DNA from 2 places in the Rhodococcus baikonurensis genome. Region 1 is predicted to be linked to the other one. Evidence: riboswitches for the same ligand, from Rfam matches in the RefSeq annotation. Region 1 holds a riboswitch; the other holds the start of a gene.
The links. Region 1 has a riboswitch for thiamine pyrophosphate ahead of thiO (glycine oxidase ThiO). Riboswitches for the same ligand answer to the same signal wherever they lie in the genome.

Region 1 (5,502 bases):
TGCTCCCTGGACGTCCGAGGATGTCAGAGCCGACTTGGCAACGGCGCCCATGATGGCCGCGAAGCCGAGAGCGAGCACAACGATGATGACCGAGCACCACAGCGGGGACTTGGTCGTGGTGATCTTGATACGTTCAGCACTGAGAACAGCCATTACAGTGCACCTCCCATAGCCTGCTGTGTGTTTGCGTGGTGGGCTCCGGCACCCGGATCGACACCGGATGCGTGGTACTGGACATCGTCTCCGGTCAACTTCATGAACGCGTCCTCGAGCGATCCCTGCTGGGAAGCTAACTCGTACAACACGATTCCCTGTGAACCAGCCAGACCACCGATCACATCGGTCGTCGAATCCACGACCACCAACGCCGGCGCAACACCGGAACCGTCCTCACGCACCGTCAACCCCTGCGAGAGCAGCACACTGCGCAACGCATCGAGCTGTGGGCTACGCACCCGCACCGTCGACTCCGACGAACGATCCACGAACTCCGCCACCGTCGAATCCGAGATCAACCGACCCCGACCGATCACCACCAACTGCTCCGCCGTCAACGCCATCTCCGACAGAAGGTGACTCGACACCAACACCGTGCGGCCCTCGGCCGCCAACCGCTGCATGAACTTACGAATCCAGACGATGCCCTCCGGATCGAGACCGTTGACCGGCTCGTCGAACAACAACACCTTCGGATCCCCCAACAACGCACCCGCCAACCCGAGACGCTGCGACATACCCAACGAGAACCCGCCGGCCTTCTTGCCCGCCACCTCGGACAACCCGACCAACCCGAGCACCTCGTCCACCCGGGACTTCGGAATGCCGTTCGAAGCAGCCATCCACTGCAGATGCGCCCGCGCACTGCGATTCGGGTGCACCCACTTCGCATCCAACAATGCACCGACAGTCCGCAGCGGTGTCTTCAGCTCCCGATACGGCTTGCCGTCGATCAACGCCGCACCCGACGTCGGCTGATCCAACCCCAGAATCATCCGCATCGTCGTCGACTTACCCGCACCGTTCGGGCCCAGAAAGCCCGTCACGATGCCCGGCTTGACCGTGAACGACAAATCGTCCACCGCTTTCGTCGGTCCGTAAACCTTGGTCAATCCCCTCAGTTCAATCATGAGGAGAACTCTGCCCTACCGGCAATGACCAGCACATCGGCCACAGGTCTAGTTCCGAGTGGTACTCAGGTAGGACATGAATCCGGGCAATTCGGGCAGAACCCCGAGAAATCACCCGGATCTCGTCCCTCAGGACGACGCTTGAGCCCAGAATCGCTTGGGGATCCGGCCGGCGTGCCGCGCCTCGAAACCTGCCAGAACAGCGTGACGCATCGCCGACGCCATCAACGCGGGGTTCTTGGCCCGCGTCACCGCTGTCGCAAGCAGGACGGCGTCGCAGCCCAACTCCATGGCAAGGGTGGCGTCGCTGGCCGTTCCGATCCCGGCGTCGAGGATGACGGGCACGCCGGCGCGCTCGACGATCATCTCGATGTTGTGCGGATTCGCGATGCCCAACCCGGTGCCGATAGGCGAACCGAGCGGCATGACTGCTGCGCAGCCGACCTCTTCGAGGCGAAGCGCCAGCACCGGATCGTCCGTCGTGTACGGCAGAACGGTGAATCCGTCGTCCACCAATTGTTCTGCGGCGGAAACAAGTTCGATTGCGTCGGGCAGCAGTGTCCGCTCGTCGGCGATGACTTCCAGTTTGACCCAGTTCGTCTCGAGCGCTTCGCGTGCCAACTGCGCCGTCAGCACTGCTTCGGCGGCGCCCCGACACCCGGCGGTGTTCGGCAACGGTTCGATTCCGAGGCGACGAAGCAGGTCCAGAACACCCGTGCCGCCGGCCGCGTCGACTCGCCGCATCGCGACGGTGGTCAGTTCGGTGCCGGAGGCGACAAGCGCTTCCTCGAGCACCGCGAGGTTGGCGGCGCCGCCGGTTCCGGTGATGAGCCGGGAACCGAAACTGCGGCCCGCGATAGTGAGAAGGTCCTGCTCAGCCACCCTGCACCGCCGTGAGGATCTCGATTTCCCAACCACGTCCGACGGATTCGTCCCAGCGCCCGCGAGGAAAGAGCGCACCGTCGACGGCGACGGCGATGCCCTTGCTCGGCAACTCGAGGTGCGTCAGAAGTTCGGTCACCGTGACTGCTCGATCGAACTCGAGATCTTCGCCGTTGACGGTGATCCCGATCGGGACCTGCTCACTCATGAATTTTCCTTAGCTACTGCGAACCGCTCGGGTTCGGTTCCTTTTACCTCGACCAAAGATGTGCCGTTCAACAACGCGAGCGTCGCATCGGCGGTGACGGGCGTCAGCAGGACCCCGTTGCGCCCGTGCCCGGTGGAGACGACGACACGATCGGACACGCGCCCGATCAACGGCAGGTTGTCCGGCGTCATGGGACGCAGGCCTGCCGCGCATTCGTACAGTTCGTATTCGCCGATCGCCGGCATCAGCGCCTCGGCGTCGTTGATCAAGTCCCGTACTCCGGCCATCGTGACCTGTGTGTCCTCACCGGACTCGTATTGTGTTGCGCCGACGACGATTCCGTCGCCTCGCGGGACGAGATAGGCCGGCCGGCCGTGGACGCTGCCACGGATCGTTCGACTGGGTGCCGGGGTGACTCCAGGCCTACTCCGCAGGCGAAGAATCTCGCCTTTGACCGGGCGTACCGGTAGCCCGGGCCACAGCTTGGGTGACGCGATACCGGCGGTGAGCACTACCTGATCGGTATCCAGTTCCGCGAGGTCGTTGACGGCGCGCGCGATCAATTCGACGCCGGTTTCCGCGCAGGCCTTCTGCAGCGCCTCCAGCAGAAGTCTGTTGTCGACGGCGGATTCACCGACGGCCATCAACCCCGACCGGATGCCCCGGCCCAGCATCGGTTCGAGTTCACGGATGCGCGCGCGACCGAGAACTTCGAGTTCGTGCCCCTGCGAGCTCACCCACTCGGCGATGGTCTGCAGGTCCTGCGCGTCGGCAGCATCGAGTGCCACCGTCAGCGAACTGTCCGCGGTGAAGACCGATTGCCCGAATTTTCCGAGCTCCTCACCGAACGCCGGCCACCGTTCCAGGGACGCTGCACCAACCGTCAACGCTGTTTCTTCACCCGGCCAGCCTTCGGAAAGCGGTGCAAGCATTCCGCCCGCCACCCACGAAGCCCCTGATCCAATGGACGGGTCGTACAACCGAACGGACCACCCGTCGCGGGCTGCGCGCCACGCTATGGCGAGACCGATGACACCGCCGCCGACCACTGACACCGTACGAGCGTGTGTACTCACGAAACTCCACCTCCACTTCCTGCGCCGGCATGATCCGGGTCAGGTCTGACGGTCGGGATCTGGTCGCGATCCCCTCTCAGCCCCACGAACCTCACAGTCACGACAAAAAAGTGACTACGACGTTTCAGGACTCCCGTGTCGAACCTTGCTCCCTAGAGGCTACCGTTTGCTCCGTGCACCCCACACATCCCAGTAACGACATCGACCGGCGCGAGCGCCTGGCAGCAGCACGGCTGTACCTGTGCACCGACGCGCGCCGCGAGAAAGGCGACCTCGCGCAGTTCGCCGAGGCCGCTTTGTCCGGCGGAGTCGACATCATCCAATTGCGTGACAAGGGATCCGCCGGTGAGCGCGAGTTCGGCCCGCTCGAGGCCAAGGACGAACTGGTAGCGCTGGGCATTCTCGCGGCAGCAGCGCGACGCCACGGCGCATTGTTGGCCGTCAACGATCGCGCGGATCTCGCGATGGCTTCCGGTGCCGACATCCTCCACCTCGGCCAGAACGACATTCCGGTCCCCTACGCGCGAACCGTTGTCGGTGAAGACGTCGTCATCGGCCGTTCGACGAGCAGTCGCGCGCAGGCCAGTCTGGCCGCCATCGAAGAGGGCGTCGACTACTTCTGCACCGGACCGGTGTGGGCGACACCGACCAAACCGAATCGAAGTGCGTCCGGTTTGGAACTGGTTCGATCGACCGCCGACGCCGCGCCGCCGCGCCCCTGGTTCGCGATCGGCGGTATCGACGAGGAGCGCCTGCCAGAGCTGCTCGACGCCGGTGCCACACGCATCGTCGTCGTGCGTGCAATCACCCACGCGTCAGATCCCCAGGCGGCCGCGCAACGCCTCGCCGCAGCCGTCGCCGGACGCTGAAAACCGGTAACTGGCGACCGTCAACTGTTTGCCGGGCGATTCCGCACAGTTACGGGTCAGCACGCCTGACTCGAAACATGAACGGAAGTTGTCCGATCAGACAACAAACCCCCAGTTCCTAGGTGCGATTTGATGTCCGAAAAGTCGGAATGCGTGATCTTGATCACAGTTGCTCCGATTGCGTGTCACATCCCATTCGGTTTGTTGTAGTTTACCTCCAGTTACTAACTGAACCTAGGAGCACTAAATGGGATCCCTCGACACCGGCTCGCTCAGCACCGAATCGCTCGAAGACCTGAACCTCGGCAAGATCAGCGAGCTGCTCAAGCTCGGTATCACCGCGGTCAGCTTCATCACGGCGCTGAACTCGCTCAGCTGAGCCTCGTTTCGGTCGGGAGACCGAAACACGGAAGGGCCTGACTCCTCAGGAGTCCGGCCCTTCTGCTGTGTATATGACCTGTTGAGACTGCGTCGCTACAACTGGGTATTGCTCGCCTCGGACAGGTTCTGATCACTGCCTTCAGGAGAATTACCCGACAACCATCCGAATCCGCCGTCCTCGAGCACGACGGTGTGCGGGTCGCCGTCCACCGACACAACCGGCTCGGTCCGGAGCTCAGGCCACGAGGAACCGAATCCCGGATGCAGCGGCAGTGAGTCGACGTCGGCTTCACGCACCCACCGCAACTCGGTGCTCTCACCGTTGGCAACCGTCGACAGCGGATGCGCAGCATCAGCCACGACGGTGGTGTACGTCCACCCGCTCTCGGCGCGCATCGTCACTACTTCCCCGCGAACGCGGACGGCGTCCTCGGCAATACCTGCTTCTTCGTGTGCCTCCCGGACTGCAGCGTGCGTCGTGCTCTCGTGTGAGTCCCGCGCTCCGCCGGGCAGTGCCCACGTTCCACCCTGATGGCTCCACGCCGCACGATGCTGCAGCAATACCATGGGTGATCCGTCCGAATCGGGGGCACGCAGAAGCAGTCCAGCGGCTCCGTGTTTACCCCAATGCCGAGTACCGTCCGATCCGATGGACCAACCGTCACCGTCACCACGCATCGACTACCTCGCTCCGCCTGCTCTCGCCGTTGTCCCACACTAACCGTTTCAATCTGCTCCAGGTGTAGGTGATGCTTATATGCTCGCGAAGATGCCCTGAATCATTTCTCGGCGGCATCATTTCTCGGTAGCCCGCGTACAGCAGCGAAGTGAGGTGCTCGATGGTCGACCGTGTCGTCCCGTCCATCGAACCCCGGTCGCTGCCGCCCTCCGAGGCCACGTCGGTATCGGCGGAAGACGAGCGCGCACTTCTGCGGCGCGAACTGCAGGCATTCATGTCG
Region 2 (5,502 bases), on a different contig from region 1:
GAATGCTCCGGGATTCGCGTCGATGAGGTCCTGGGCGGCCTGGTCCGGGTTGTCGGCAGCAGTCTGATAACCGCGTTGAACGGCCTTGACGAACTTGCGTGCCTCGTCGGGATGGTCCTTCAACCACTGCTGGTTGCCGTTGATCACGATCGAATACGCATCGGGGAAGCCGTAATCGGTGTACTGGAAGTACCGCATCGGAGTTCCGTTTCGCTCCGCTTCGAGGCCTTCCCAAGCAAAGTAGGAGACGGTGAAGTCTGCCTGGCCCGAGTACACGGCTTCGTACGCGGACGTTCCGAGGGTGACCGTCGTGAAGTTCCCGGTTCCGCCGTCGTTGCGGATGATCTGCTGCAGCGTCTCGACTTCACCCGGATCGCCGAACCCGGCGTACGTCTTTCCGTCGAGATCACGCGGACGCGTGATGTCCGCACGATCCGCCTTCACGCCGATGCCGGTGGCGCGGTGCTGAAGTGGCGCGATGACGGACGTCGTGGCGGCGCCGGCCGCACGGGCGAACGTGGCCTGACTCTGTGTGCTGATGCCGAACTCCGCGTTACCGGCGTCGACGAGGGTGTCGGGCGAGGTGTTGTTGTACGGCAGGATCGAGACGTCCAGACCGGCGTCCTCGAAGTAGCCCTCTTGGAGGGCAACGTACAAACCGGTGTGGTTCGTGTTCGGTGTCCAGTCGAGTGCGAACCGAATGGTCCCGTCGGAAGAGCCGGTGTCAGAGGCGCATCCGGTCAGAACCGTGAATGCGGCTGCGATCGCGGCAGAGGTGGCAAGCGTGCGGCGTAGCGCCGCAAACGACATCACGACGCCGGCCAAGGCTGCTGGTGGAGTGCGGAATCCCAGAACATCAGCTCGTAGCGACTGGCCATGCGGAACGCTTCACTCATCGCCTCTCGCTCTGTCTCGGTGGCAGCTTCAGCCGCAACATCGACCAGTACGCGAGCCTGCGCCACCGACTCGTGGAATTCGGGTGCGTCGTAGGTCGTGACCCACTGTGCGTACGGATGCGACGGATCGGCGTCGAGTACCTCGCGCGCTGAAGCGGCAAGATCGCGGCCGACCTCGGCGTAGATCCAGAAGCAGGGGAGTACTGCCGCTGCGGAGACCGGGTAAGGCGCCGTTGCCGCAGTCGCCGTCAGATACGAGACGTATCCCAGGCAGGCCTGCGAATGCTCCAGCCGCTGCGAACCGGGTGGAAGAATTCCACCAGTCAGCAAACCGTCGTGAAGCGCAGATTCCACCGTCGCTGCCGTGGACGCGGAATTCGACCAGAAGCCCGCGGCCTGCGGATCCGGGGCGTGGGCCGCGACCAGGGACAACGCTTTCGAATATCCCTCGAGATAGAGCTTGTCCTGCTCGATGTACGTGCGGAACGCGTCGAGAGGCAACGTTCCGTCGCCGAGGCGGCGGAGGAACTCGAGCGAGTCGATCGACTCGCGGAGGACCTTCGTCTCGGCCCAGAGTCGATCGGTGAACCGATCCGTCGACGGCGCTGTGGCCACCGAGTTTTCGGCAGAATTGTATGCAGGCTGCGTAGTAGCCATGACATCCCTTCGTCAGCATTACCTGATCAGGTTCCCGGGTGTGTTCTCAGCCCCGCCCATGCGGAGCACCCCGTGTCAGAACTAGGCGACCTTAACACCGAGGGATTGTGTACTCGGCGCACACCCGTCCGAGATTGGTAGGTTTGGTCTTGATTGCCACACGCGCGGGTCGGGAGGGGATTCAGACATGGAGACCGACGTTCGACCAAATCTCGGCGAGGACGGAACACTGGTGATCCGTGCCAGAGGCGGTGAAGCCCGCGGGTATCCGGATGGCGGTGTGTTCGCGTGGAAGGGCATGCCCTACGCAGCAGCGCCGGTGGGTGCACGGAGGTTCCGCGCGCCGCAACCCGCAGAGCCGTGGGACGGGGTGCGCGACTGTCGTGAATTCGGGCCGATCGCGCCGCAAGGTCAGAGTCCGGCGGTTCCGATCGATCGGGCTTTCAAGATCGACGAGGACTGCTTGTCGATCAACGTCTGGGCCCCGCGACCCGACGGCACGCCTCGACCGGTGATGGTGTGGATTCACGGCGGCGCCTACTGCCTCGGGTCTGCCGCCCAAACGATCTACGACGGCCGTCATCTGGCTGAAACCGGTGACGTCGTTCTCGTCTCCTTCAACTATCGCGTCGGCGCACTGGGATTCTTGGACCTGTCCGCGTTTTCCACCGGGGATACCGTTTTCGAATCGAACTGTGGTCTGCGAGACCAGATTGCGGCGCTCGAATGGGTTCGAGACAACATCGACGCCTTCGGTGGTGACCCGAGTGCGGTGACCGTGTTCGGTGAGTCCTCAGGCGCAGGATCCATCACGACGCTCATGACCTGTCCGAGCGCCGAAGGTCTGTTCCATCGTGCGATTGCCCAGAGTCCTCCCGCGACCTCCGTCTACGGGGCCGAGCGCGCCAAGACCGTGGCAGAGCGGTTTCTCGAACTGCTCTCGATCGACCCTGAAGACGCAGGCGATCTGCTGACCACGGATCTCGAACTTCTCGTGAAGGCAAGCGATGACCTGGTCAACGAGATTCCGACACGGATTCCGGGAACTTTGGCAATGGCACCCGTCGTCGATCGAGATCTGGTGCCGCACTACCCGGTTGCGGCTTTCCAGAAGGGATACGCGCACCGAATCCCACTGATCATCGGTTCCAACAAGGACGAGGCGTCGATCTTCAAGTTCATGAAGTCGCCGCTGATGCCGGTGAGCGCGCAGTCCGTCGAGGCAATGCTCCAATTACTGGCGGACGATCACCCCGACATCTCCGCGACCAAACTTGCCGAGATCATGTCGGCCTACCCAGATCACGCGAAACCGAGTGGCGCGCTGGCGCTCTCACGGGACGCGGCGTTTCGCATGCCGACTCTGTGGATCGCCGACGCTCACTGCAGGCATTCCCCCACGTGGGTGTACCGCTTCGATCACGCGACGCCGATGCTCAAAGCCGCACGGATCGGCGCGGGTCACGCGACGGAATTACCTTATGTCTTCGGCAATTTCGGGACCCTGAACGTCGACCCCACATTCTGGCTGGGTGGGCGGAAGGCTGCGATGGAGGTGGCCGGCCGTATCCAACGGCGATGGCTGGCCTTCGCCAGGCATGCCGTGCCGGCAGCTCTCGACGGCTCGAAACATTGGGCGCCGTACGAGGAGGAGAAGCGGTCGACGCTGTTGATCGACTCGGCAGACACCCTCGTCAGCGACCCTGATCACGGACTGCGCGTCGCCTGGGGCAACGACGTGATGGGGTTCAACTGACGTCGGTCGAGTGCCGCGGACGATCCAGTTCGCGAAGCACCGGCAGGGAGGCACAGACCGCGGCGATCAGGATGATCGGAATCGACAGTGCCACAAAGGTCGACGCGATTCCGAGTTGATCGAGCAGAGGGCCGACCGCGAGGTAGCCGAGCGGACCGGCGGCGTAGGCCGTCGACGTCATGACACCGACGACGCGTCCGCGCATGTGCTCCGGGCTGTGCGTCTGCATGGCGTAGTTGGCGATCGGGCCGACTGGTCCGTAGACGAGACCCTGTAGTCCGGCGAGTACGAGGATCACCCACAGCGGAGGTAGAAGCGCCATGGCCAGCATCGCTATGCCGAGGACGGCGACAGCAAAAATCATGATCAGGCGCCGGGACATGATCGGTGCCAGCGGGGCGTAGGCGAGAGAGCCGATGATGCCGCCGATCGCCAATGCCATCAATACCGATCCGAGTTGGGCCGGTTGGTCCAACTCCGTGAAGTACACCGGGAACACGACGCTCTCCACCGGCATGTAGAGCGCGACGACGGCCATGTCGATCAGCGCCAGAGTGCGCAGCAGTCTGTTGTTCCAGACGAACCGAAGACCGTCGAGTGTGCCGTGCCAGATCGATTTCGGCCGATGCTCGTGTTCGGGCACTCCGGCGCCGGGAAGCCGGATGAAGGCGACCACGACGATCGAGAACACAAAACCTGCCGCAGTCACCCAGAGCGTGTTCACCGCTCCGATCGTTGCGATCAGGACACCGCCGATGCCAGGGCCGATCAGATATGCGACGTTGAAATTGGCCTCGTACACGCTGTTGGTTCGATCGAGCTTCCACTTGGCGGTCCGCGTTGCTGCGGGCAGCATCGACTCCCTCGCCGCCATTCCGGCGGGGTCGAACACGGCGCCGAGTGCGGCCAACGCCGCGATCACCGGGATCGTCAAGCCCGCGGTGGCCGCGATGATCGGAATCGCTGCAACGGACATCGCAGAGAGAGCGTCGGAAATCATCGACGTTCGACGACGTCCGAATTTGTCGACGAAGGTCCCTGAGAACAGGCTCGACACGAGTAGTGGAACGGCTGCTGCGCCGGCAACTATTGCCGCGTCGGTTGCCCTGCCGGTTCGTTCGAGAACAAGCCAGGGGAGCACGACGATGGCGATACCGTTGCCGATCGCCGAAAACAGCGTCGCGAGATTGACCAGGACGAGAGGGAGATAGCTGGGGGTAGCTACGTCCGTGGACGCAGGTGGACGCCGATCTGCTGAGGCGACCACGTTCTTTCCTTCCCCGAGACGGTGCCGCCTGGGATTTCGACGACGGCACCATCGACGCTAGCAGCGGGGTCTGCAGGTCCGCGAGTGATTTTTCGCGGAGCGTCCTCGTTCGGTTATGCCTGGTAAACGGGGTTCTCGGCAACAAACTTCTCGACGTACGAGCACGTCGGAAGGATCTTCAATCCCTCGTTCCGGGTCTGATCGAGCGCCTCACGCACCACGATGGCTGCAAGCCCGCGCCCACGAAACTGCGGATAGGTCACCGTGTGGTGGAAATCACGGACGCCGGAATGGTCCGAGTACTCGGCAAAACCGGCGAGCTCGCCGTCGACGCGGATCTCGAAGCGCGTTTCCGCGGGATTGTGCGCCACTGTCTCGGTCATCTTCGGGCTCCGTTTCGAAAGGGCGGCCGGCTGCGGCGCGCCGCGTCTGCGTTCTGTGGAGTCACGCTACCTGGCAGGCCGTCCGCAATATCGGTTGCCGCCGTGACTTCCGTTACTTAGCGCAACTACAACTGGACGACCGTTCAAGGGACCTTCGTCGCTGCGCGTAACGAACAAAACTGGTCTGTACGTGCCGATTTGCCCGAACTTTTGTGCCCACAATGGGTGATACATATGCATCGCGATCGTAAACATCCCAATATGTGGGACTCGTCACAAAGTTTTTTGTCATCTGTTCGGATGGATTAAGTGGAGGGCCTGAAACGGGCAAATTGCAGGTCAGCGGGGCGCTGATTGCGTGCCGGCGTAGGGTGCGAGCGCCCGGAAACCCCAGGGGTATTGCCTTGGTCATCAGATCGTTTCTCGGACGTGATCCCAAAGACCCGCTTGGGGGGTTAGCGTTTGAATCGTCGGGGATAGAAGAAGCGTTACAACTTCGCCAAAAAAACTTTGGCGCGGCTTCGCAACGGTTCGATTTCGAGT

Region 2: linked by a shared signal. The riboswitch ahead of ABWI03_RS23545 (TenA family protein) and the one ahead of thiO (glycine oxidase ThiO) in region 1 are both predicted to bind thiamine pyrophosphate.

The regions. Positions count from the first base shown of each region.
Region 1 is NZ_JBEUOQ010000003.1:291,970-297,471, reverse strand. Features, by position in the region: gene ABWI03_RS09030 (ABC transporter permease) at 1-153, opposite strand, end outside; gene ABWI03_RS09025 (ABC transporter ATP-binding protein) at 153-1,127, opposite strand; gene ABWI03_RS09020 (thiazole synthase) at 1,257-2,009, opposite strand; gene thiS (sulfur carrier protein ThiS) at 2,002-2,217, opposite strand; gene thiO (glycine oxidase ThiO) at 2,214-3,293, opposite strand; TPP riboswitch at 3,293-3,440, opposite strand; gene thiE (thiamine phosphate synthase) at 3,467-4,162, shown strand; gene ABWI03_RS09000 (hypothetical protein) at 4,410-4,541, shown strand; partial or broken gene ABWI03_RS08995 (NUDIX hydrolase) at 4,769-5,221, opposite strand; gene ABWI03_RS08990 (GlnX family signal transduction membrane protein) at 5,383-5,502, shown strand, end outside.
Region 2 is NZ_JBEUOQ010000011.1:92,966-98,467, forward strand. Features, by position in the region: gene ABWI03_RS23540 (ABC transporter substrate-binding protein) at 1-810, opposite strand, end outside; gene ABWI03_RS23545 (TenA family protein) at 810-1,553, opposite strand; TPP riboswitch at 1,541-1,636, opposite strand; gene ABWI03_RS23550 (carboxylesterase/lipase family protein) at 1,741-3,309, shown strand; gene ABWI03_RS23555 (MFS transporter) at 3,302-4,504, opposite strand; gene ABWI03_RS23560 (GNAT family N-acetyltransferase) at 4,690-4,959, opposite strand.